DNA from 3 places in the Pseudomonas sp. GG8 genome. Region 3 is predicted to be linked to each of the others. Evidence: predicted binding sites of a transcription regulator. Region 3 holds the regulator's gene; each other region holds the start of a gene.
What was found. The regulator FliA, encoded in region 3, starts transcription of late flagellar genes. The targets are predictions, from matches to a motif close to CTAAAGTTTNNNNNNNNNNNGCCGNTAA.
Positions count from the first base shown of each region.

Region 1: ACVBEG_RS20280 (flagellar protein MotY) is a predicted target of FliA. The motif match lies at 2,113-2,140, and genes of this name have one in related genera.
Region 2: ACVBEG_RS20895 (methyl-accepting chemotaxis protein) is a predicted target of FliA. The motif match lies at 1,650-1,677, and genes of this name have one in related genera.

Region 1 is NZ_JBRIIP010000001.1:4,210,003-4,213,279, reverse strand. Features, by position in the region: gene ACVBEG_RS20295 (bacterioferritin-associated ferredoxin) at 1-29, opposite strand, end outside; gene rnt (ribonuclease T) at 320-1,003, opposite strand; gene pyrC (dihydroorotase) at 1,000-2,046, opposite strand; gene ACVBEG_RS20280 (flagellar protein MotY) at 2,174-3,079, shown strand; gene ACVBEG_RS20275 (argininosuccinate synthase) at 3,209-3,277, shown strand, end outside.
Region 2 is NZ_JBRIIP010000001.1:4,351,605-4,354,881, forward strand. Features, by position in the region: gene ACVBEG_RS20895 (methyl-accepting chemotaxis protein) at 1-1,612, opposite strand, end outside; partial or broken gene ACVBEG_RS20900 (transposase domain-containing protein) at 1,821-2,115, shown strand; gene ACVBEG_RS20905 (ABC transporter substrate-binding protein) at 2,213-3,277, shown strand, end outside.
Region 3 is NZ_JBRIIP010000001.1:1,505,581-1,508,857, forward strand. Features, by position in the region: gene flhF (flagellar biosynthesis protein FlhF) at 1-608, shown strand, start outside; gene fleN (flagellar synthesis regulator FleN) at 720-1,553, shown strand; gene fliA (RNA polymerase sigma factor FliA) at 1,550-2,290, shown strand; gene ACVBEG_RS07390 (chemotaxis response regulator CheY) at 2,554-2,928, shown strand; gene ACVBEG_RS07395 (protein phosphatase CheZ) at 2,948-3,277, shown strand, end outside.

The DNA of each region.
Region 1 (3,277 bases), 2.7 Mb from region 3:
GTAACACCTTGGCAGAGGCAGACATACATAAGTGAGAACCGTCGCTGGTTGATGACTCAGTGCTGGGGATACTAATCGTAATGAGAATGCTTGTCAAAGCAGCTTGTCTGAGGCCTGGATTAGAGCTGTCGACTCCGGGCAGGGAGCGATGGGGAGGTCGCGGATAAGCCAGTCTTGTCCTGTAAACAGGTTTGAGCGCGCCCCTTGCGTCCAGAACACAGCGCCGCGTCGAATACTGGGCGGCATCTCCTATAAAACACCTGATGGCGCACATGAAAAACCGGCCACGTGGGCCGGTTTTTGGAGAGCAGGACAGGCTTCAGTCGTTGAAGTCTTCCCAGCCACCCATTTGTTTCCAGCGGTTGACGATGCCGCAGAACAGTTCTGCGGTTTTTTCGGTGTCGTAGCGGGCTGAGTGTGCTTCACGGCCATCAAAGTCGATGTCCGCGGTCTGACAGGCCTTGGCGAGCACGGTTTGACCGTAAGCCAGACCCGCTAGGGTCGCGGTGTCGAAACTGGAGAACGGGTGGAAAGGGTTGCGCTTCATGTCCAGGCGCGCGACTGCAGCATTTACGAAGCCGAGGTCGAAGCTGGCGTTATGCCCCACCAGAATCGCACGTTTGCAGCCATTGGCTTTCAAGGCTTTGCGAACACCACGGAAGATGTCGGTCAGCGCAGTTTCTTCGCTGACAGCCATGCGCAGCGGGTGATCGAGCTTGATCCCGGTGAACTCCAGCGCGGCAGCTTCGATATTGGCGCCTTCGAACGGTTCAACGCGGTAGAAGTAAGTGTGCTCAGGGAACACGAAGCCTTTTTCGTCCATGCCGATCGTGACTGCGGCGATTTCCAGCAGCGCATCGGTCGCCGAGTTGAATCCGCCGGTTTCTACGTCGATAACGACCGGCAGATAGCCGCGGAAACGGGCAGCCATCGGGTGCCGAGAGCCGCCTCCGCCTCCGCCGCCATGACCGTCCTGTTCGTCGTCGAAATGATCTTCGCTCACGCGTGTTCCTCTAGCAGGCGCCAGCGCAGTTTTTCACCGGCGCGCAGCGGAATTACGGACAGCGTGCCAAACGGCAGGCTGGTAGGTGCGGTCCATTCATCACGGACCAGCGTTATGGTGTCGCGGTTGGGTGCCAGGCCATAGAACGCCGGGCCGTGAACGCTGGCAAAACCTTCCAGTTTGTCCAGGGCGTTGCGTTGTTCGAACGCTTCGGCGTACAGCTCGATGGCAGCGTAAGCGGTGTAGCAACCGGCACAGCCGCACGCCGCTTCTTTGGCTTGCTGGGCGTGAGGCGCTGAATCGGTACCGAGGAAGAATTTCGCGCTGCCACTGGTGGCGGCATCGAGCAATGCTTCCTGGTGAGTGTTGCGTTTGAGAATCGGCAGGCAATAGAAGTGCGGGCGAATGCCGCCGACCAACATGTGGTTGCGGTTATAAAGCAGGTGATGGGCGGTGATCGTCGCCCCGACGTTCGCCGAAGCGTCGTTGACGAACTGCACGGCTTCGCGGGTGGTGATGTGTTCGAAAACCACCTTCAGCGTTGGGAAGCGTTCAACCACTCGACGTAAATGCTCATCGATGAAGATTTTTTCACGGTCGAAAACGTCGATTTCGCTACGGGTCACTTCCCCGTGGACCAGAAGCGGCAGGCCGACTTCAGCCATGGTTTCGAGCGCTGGGAAAATTTTGTCGATGCTGGTGACGCCGGAATCGGAGTTGGTGGTTGCCCCGGCCGGGTACAGCTTGGCGGCATGGACAAACCCGCTGGCCTTGGCCGCGCGTATATCCTGCGGCTGGGTCAGGTCGGTCAGGTACAGCACCATCAGCGGTTCGAAGTGGCTGCCTGCCGGGCGCGCAGCAAGAATGCGCTGGCGATAGGCGTCAGCTTCCTGTGCATTACGCACGGGAGGCACCAGGTTCGGCATGATGATTGCGCGTCCAAAAGTACGCGCTACGTCAGCGACGGTGTGAGGCAAAACAGCTCCATCACGGAGGTGAATGTGCCAGTCGTCGGGACGCAGAAGGGTCAGGCGGTCAGACATTGGGGATTCCAGGCGGGTCAAACTCGCTGGGAATGCTACCGGAAAAGACTCTTCCAGGCACTCGCTATCAAGTTTTCCGGGAAGTTACCGATAGCCAGACGTATGCAGTTTTCTAGTGGAGCCTCCCGTGCGCCAGCGTTATCTAGCCTTGCTCAGCGTGTTTGCCAGTCTGCCGGCAGTGGCTATCACCTTCCAGACGCGTCTGGAAAGTATCGAATGGAAAGTCGAAGGTGACAAATTCGAGTGTCGCCTGACCCAACCCATCACCGATTTCGGTGTGGGCGAATTCGTGCGCCGCGCGGGTGAGCAGGCCACGTTTCGTCTCAAGGCTACTGGCAGTATGCTCGGCTCGGGTTCTGCGACCCTGTTGGCGGCGGCAGCGCCCTGGCAGCCGGGGCGCGGTGATATCAATCTGGGCTCGGTCAAAGTAAGCAATGGCGGCATTCCATTCAATAGCTCCCAGGGCCAGGCCGGGCGCCTGATGGCAGGCTTGCTTGAAGGTCGCAGTCCGGTTATTCGTCATTACTCTCAAGAGGGTAATAGTGCTGTGGAAGTGCGGCTGTTACCGGTCAGGTTCAACAAGGCGTTCAGCGATTACCAAGCCTGTACCACCAAGTTGCTACCGATGAATTTCGAACAGGTCAAGCAGGCGCAGATAGGCTTCCCAGGCAACGGCGTCGATCTTGATGCGCCAGCGCGGGCAAAGCTGCAGGTCATCGCTGAGTTCCTAAAAGCCGATCCCACCGTTAACCACATTGAACTCGATGGCCATTCGGATAACAGCGGTAACCGCCTGACCAATCGTGATATGTCGCGGCGCAGGGCGTTGGCGGTGATGGACTTCTTCAAGACTCAAGGTGTGCAGGAAAAGCAGATAACCCTGCGCTTTCATGGCGAGCGGTATCCGCTGGTGCCCAACACCAATGCCGCCAACCGTGCACGCAACCGTCGGGTCAACATCCAGCTGGAACGTGTCGCGCCTGATGAGCCCACACCTGTTGCGGCTGCGAGCAATGCCGCTGCCACGTCCTGAGCGGCATGAATCGGTCGTACTCTCGACACTAACTGTCGCTTCGTCGTCACAAGCTGTCGCGCCTCTGTAAATTGACAGGTTTGAGCGGTAGAATCACCGGTTTTCCGTACAACCCGGTGGAGTGATGGCATGGCGGACGTAAACAAGGTGGTTCTCGCGTATTCCGGTGGCCTGGATACTTCGGTAATCCTCAAGTGG
Region 2 (3,277 bases), 2.8 Mb from region 3:
CCTGCTTATCCAGCATCAGCGCTAACTTCTCGATGGCCGTCGCATTTCGCGATGCTGCTGTGATGTTATGGCTGCTGCTTTGGGCCATCTGAGCAATGCGCTCGACGCTGCGGGCAACGTCCTGACTCGCTGCGCTTTGTTCGTTAAGCGCCATTGAAATTTGATCGACGACGCCGACAATTTGGCTGGCACCGCCGCGAATCTGGTCAATTGCAGTATTGGCAGAGTTCGCCAATACCAACCCGCTATTGACCTGTTTCACACCCACTTCCATCTGTTTGACGGCGTCTTGTGCGCTGATCTGAATTTTCTGGATCATTTCGCCGATTTCAGACGTCGACTTGCCGGTGCGCTGCGCCAGCAATCTCACTTCATCGGCGACGACGGCAAAGCCACGACCCTGATCTCCTGCGCGTGCAGCCTCGATGGCGGCATTCAACGCCAAAAGATTGGTCTGCTCGGCGATTGCACTGATCACGTTCACGATGGAGGTAATTTGCTCAATGTCTCGGCCCAAATCAGCTATTTGGTGAGCGGAACTCTGCACCGTACTGGCTATCAGGTTCATGCTTTGCAGTGTGTTTTGAATGACCGTACCACCCTCGATCGAGTGCCTCCCGGATTCAGTGGAGATGCCGTGTGCTTCATTTGCACTAGCCGCTACGTGACTGATGCTCACCGTCAGTTCTTCGACTGTGGCAGCCATTGACGAAACTGATTGAGACTGATCCAACGCTGCTGCCGATAAGTCATCAGAGGTGTGAGAAATCTCGGTGGCCGAGCTCAGCAATTTTTCAGCGCCGCTCTTGATCTCGGTGATCATTGTGCGTAGCCGTGTTTGCATCTCGCTGAAAGCTTCGAGCAGCCTGCCAATCTCATCTTGGCTTACGTTTTCGATTGGGATGTCGAGACGTCCAGCGGCAATATGCTTTGCAGCGTCAATCGCCAGATTCAGACGCCTGCGAATCAATGAGGACAGGCTTAAGGCCACCGCCAGCGCCGCCAATGCCGCAAGCAGGCCACCGATGAGCATGCTCAAATTGGCCGATCTGGCTGCATCTTCCAACGTCTTGGTGCGTACGCCCAGGAGCTTCTGCTCATCCCCTTGCAAATCGGCAATCAGCTTGCGCATGCCGTCCATCTTCACTTTGTCCTGACGACCCTTGATGCGCAGAACGAGGTCATCGAAGGTCGCTTTTCCTGCGACCACAGACCGCTTCAAGGCCAGCGTGCCCTCAATGTCTTCGCTATACCATTTTTGCTGCGTTGCCTTAATCTCCATCAAGCGTTGCTGTTGCGCCGGATTATCGGAGGTCAGCCGTTGAAGTTCTCCAAGCGACTGGTCGAAGCTGCTTCGTCCAGACGTCAACGGGGCCAAAAAATCGTCTTCACCACTCAGTGCGAAACCCCGCATCCCCGTCTCGATATTGGTCAGACTGATGACAAGTCTATTGCTGATATCCAGAACCATATAGGTATGAATATTCCAGTTCGTGGCGTCTTCGATTTTGCTGAAGGCGTCGCGAACCAGACCGATCAAAATGCAGATAATCAGAATGATTAATCCGAATCCAGCGCTTAGTTTCTGAACAATAGTGAATCTGGAAAGCATGGGGTGACCTTCAGGGTTAGGTAAGCGCTCATTGTCATTATCGCTAAGTCTTCAGAAAACTTGAGCCGAGTTTTTCTGCTCAAGGACTGTGAGCGTCCACCCGACATCTGCGCGTCAATCGTTTACGTGTACTGAAGCTGCAATTGCGCCAAATTCGTATCTGCAAATAGCCAGTCTGAGCGCCCACGCTGGCGTGGCCATCGCCAAGTACAGCCTGAAACGCTGAAAGGCCTTGTCTCGCTGTCTCGATGACGGTGCAATACCCATAAATATCAACCACGCAGAGCAGCAGATCAGGCCTTGGGCGACAAGTTGCAAGAATGGACTCTTTGCTGGATCGTTGCGCAGCGGCAAACGCGCCGCAGCGTTGATGAGCCTGATCCAGTCGGCCAAGCTCAATGGGCATTGATCCGTACGAGTATCTGAAGGACGTACTGATGCGACTGCCGACGCAGCGGGCGAGTGAAATTATCGAGCTGTTGCTGCATAACTGGGTGCCGTGATGCAACCTGTAATGCCCGCTCGCTTACGTTTATCGTGGCGATCCACATCGCCGGATCATTTCCGACAACGCGCTTGCACTACTTCCTCGAGGCCACTATGGACAAGACTGCCTTTAAACCACTGCTCCTCGCCGCCGTATTGCTGGCCTGCACGCCTGTCGCCCAGGCCGCCAGCACCCTGGTGTACTGCTCGGAAGCCAGCCCTGCAGGTTTCGATCCAAGCCAATACACCAGTGGCACTGACTTCGATGCGTCGGCCGAAACCGTGTTCAATCGGTTGACGCAATTCGAGCGCGGCAGCACGGAAGTCGAACCTGGCCTGGCCACCCGCTGGGAGGTGTCCAGCGATGGCCTGAGTTACACCTTCCACCTGCGCGAAAACGTTAAATTCCACACCACCGATTACTTCACACCCACTCGGGATTTCAACGCCGACGATGTGTTGTTCACCTTTGATCGCCTGCTCGATCCGAATCATCCGTTTCGCAAGGCTTACCCGTCCGAGTCGCCGTACTTCAACGACATGGGCCTGAACACCACGATCAAGAGCGTCGACAAGGTTGATGAACACACCGTGCGTTTCAGCCTGAACAACGTCGATGCCGCCTTTATCCAGAATCTGGCCATGAGCTTCGCCTCGATCCAGTCCGCTGAATATGCCGCGCAGTTGCTCAAGGAAGGAAAGGCCGCCGACATCAATCAAAAGCCGATTGGCACGGGGCCTTTCGTGTTCAAGCGCTATCAAAAGGACTCGCAGATCCGCTACAGCGCCAACCCGACGTATTGGAAGCCAGAGGATGTGAAACTCGACAATCTGGTGTTTTCTATCAACAGCGATGCTGCGGTGCGTCTGCAAAAACTCAAGACCGGCGAATGCCAGGTCAGCGGTTACCCGCGCCCACAAGACATCGAACTGATGGAAAAAGACCCGAACATCCAGGTGCTCAGCCAACCCGGCTTCAACCTTGGTTTTCTCGCCTATAACGTCACTCACAAACCGCTGGATCAGCTCAAGGTACGCCAGGCGCTGGACATGGCCATCGACAAGCCGGCGATCATCAAGGCGGTTTACCAGAGCGCCGGGCAACTCGCGCAAAACGCCCTGCCACCCAACCAGTGGAGTTATGACCCCACGATCAAGGATGCACCCTACAACCCAACC
Region 3 (3,277 bases):
AACTGGCAGCACGGTATGTCTTGAAATATGGTCCACAAAATATTGCACTGGTGAGCATGGATAGCTATCGGATTGGCGCCCAGGAACAGCTGAAAACCCTGGGCCGTATTCTCAATGTGCCGGTCACTCATATCGACCCGGGCCAGTCGCTTGGTCAGGCGTTGGAGCCGTTGGTACGCAAGCGCGTGGTCTTGATCGACACCGCCGGCCTGCAGGCGAGCGATCCAGCACTGCGCCTGCAACTGGAAAGCCTCGCCGGTCGTGGTATCAAGGCGCGTAATTATCTGGTGCTGGCAACAACCAGCCAGAAACAGGTTCTGACCGCGGCATACCACAGCTACAAACGTTGCGGTCTAGCCGGCTGCATTCTCACCAAACTGGATGAAACCGCCAGCTTGGGTGAAGTGTTAAGCCTGGCAATCAGTCATGAATTACCGGTGGCCTATCTGACGGATGGGCCACGGATACCGGATGATTTGCACTTGCCGCGCCGGCACCAATTGGTGAGTCGAGCGGTCAGTGTGCAAATGCAGGAAGAGCCGAGCGAGGAAGCTATGGCGGATATGTTCGCGGATCTTTATCACAGCCCGAACAAAAGGGTTGGGTAAAGCAAGACACTGGAATGTACCTACATCATGGTCTGCCTTGCTTTGTTCTCTCAACGAACTCGCAGTCAGTAATGTGGCCTCGGTCTAAGCAACACAAGGTAAAGAAATAACATGGGCAGCATGCATCCCGTACAGGTTATCGCGGTGACCGGTGGCAAAGGTGGCGTCGGCAAGACCAACGTGTCAGTGAACTTATCACTGGCTCTGGCTGAGCTCGGTCGGCGCGTCATGCTGCTGGATGCCGACCTGGGTCTGGCTAATGTCGATGTGTTACTCGGCTTGACCCCCAAACGCACCCTCGCCGACGTTATCGAAGGACGCTGCGAGCTTCGCGATGTGCTGCTTCAGGGGCCGGGCGGGATTCGTATCGTGCCGGCTGCGTCCGGCACCCAAAGCATGGTTCACCTGACGGCAGCACAACATGCCGGTCTGATCCAGGCCTTCAGCGACATCGGCGATAACCTCGATGTACTGGTGATCGACACGGCTGCGGGCATCGGTGAATCGGTCGTCAGCTTCGTGCGCGCGGCCCAGGAAGTATTGCTGGTGGTGTGTGATGAGCCGACCTCGATCACCGATGCTTACGCGCTGATCAAACTGCTCAACCGCGATTACGGGATGAACCGCTTCCGGGTGCTTGCCAACATGGCACAAAGCCCTCAGGAAGGCCGCAATCTGTTCGCCAAGTTGACCAAGGTCACTGACCGCTTCCTGGATGTCGCCCTACAATACGTCGGCGCCGTGCCTTATGACGAATGCGTACGTAAAGCCGTGCAGAAGCAGCGCGCCGTATATGAAGCGTTCCCGCGTTCCAAGTGCTCCCTGGCGTTCAAAGCTATCGCACAGAAAGTTGACACTTGGCCGTTGCCGGCCAACCCGCGCGGGCATCTGGAATTTTTCGTTGAGCGGCTCGTACATCCAGCGAGTGCAGGACCGGTGCTATGACAGCCAGCGGCTATCGCATGTACAGCAAGGTGTCAAAAGACTCCCAGTACGAGCTGATCGAGCGTTATGCGCCGCTGGTTAAACGCATTGCTTATCACCTGCTGGCGCGGTTGCCAGCCAGTGTGCAGGTCGAAGACCTGATCCAGGCTGGCATGATTGGTTTGTTGGAAGTCTCGACTAAATACGACGCCACCAAGGGTGCGAGTTTCGAGACCTATGCCGGGATTCGTATTCGTGGCGCCATGCTCGATGAGGTGCGCAAGGGTGATTGGGCCCCGCGTTCTGTGCATCGCAATACACGCATGGTCAGTGACGCAATTCGGGCAATTGAAGCTAAAACCGGTCGTGACGCTAAAGATCACGAGGTTGCGGCCGAACTCCAATTGAGTCTCGATGATTATTACGGGATTTTGAATGACACCTTGGGCAGTCGGCTATTCAGTTTCGACGATCTGTTGCAGGACGGCGAACATGAAGGGCTGCACGAGGATGGCGCAAGCGCTCACCTTGAGCCGTCGCGCGATCTGGAAGATGAACGCTTCCAGGCTGCGTTAGCAGATGCGATAGCCAATTTGCCAGAGCGCGAGCGACTGGTATTGGCGCTGTACTACGACGAGGAGCTGAACCTTAAGGAAATTGGTGAGGTATTGGGGGTCAGCGAGTCGCGGGTCAGCCAGTTACACAGCCAGTGCGCAGCTCGTTTGCGAGGGCGTTTGGGGGAATGGCGAGCGCGTTGACAGGCAGTGCGTGGCCCTTGGTGGTTTCGCGCTATCTGCAGGCTGGCTGTGCAAAGCGTTGCGTGCGAAGAAAATAGGACTAGGCAGGAGCCGGTCAGTCAGGGTCCTGTAAGACCTGCTGTGCCCGTTTCCCGACCTGTTGATTTACCAAGCTCGTCGTCGTTTTCGTGCAGCCGTTGTGTGCTGCGCCGGTTTTTGATTGAACAGCGTATTCAGGTGCTGAATGCGTTAAAGACTGCTTGGAGGTCGAATTGAACAAGAACATGAAAATCCTCATCGTTGATGACTTCTCAACGATGCGGCGGATCATAAAAAACCTGTTGCGTGACTTGGGGTTTACCAATACGGCTGAGGCGGATGACGGGGTTACCGCGCTGCCGATGCTGCAAAGCGGGAGCTTCGATTTTTTGGTGACTGACTGGAACATGCCTGGCATGTCCGGCATCGATCTGTTACGCCATGTGCGTGCAGATGAACGCCTCAAGCATCTACCGGTGTTGATGGTAACGGCTGAAGCCAAGCGTGATCAGATCATCGAAGCTGCTCAGGCCGGTGTGAACGGTTACGTGGTCAAGCCCTTCACGGCTCAAGTGCTGAAAGAAAAGATCGAAAAGATCTTCGAGCGCGTCAATAGCTGATGTTTGCCGCGAGGGCTCTATGGAGCACACAGATTCGTCATCGGGCGACTTTGAGTCGACCCTGAAAAAACACGCACACGAGTTGGTCGATAGCCTTGAAAAGGGCCGGTTCGGCGACGCTGCGCAACTGATCAATGAGCTTAATAAGGCCCGCGACAGCGGCCTGTATCAGGAAGTCGGCAAACTTACTCGCGAACTGCACAGTGCCATCGTCAATTTTCAGATTGACCCGAACACGCCGCAAGCCGAGGAAGTCTCGCAGATCAATGATGCTACCGAGCGGCTGTCCTATGTGGTCAGGCTGACCGAGGCAGCGGCCAACCGCACGATGGATCTGGTGGAGCTCAGT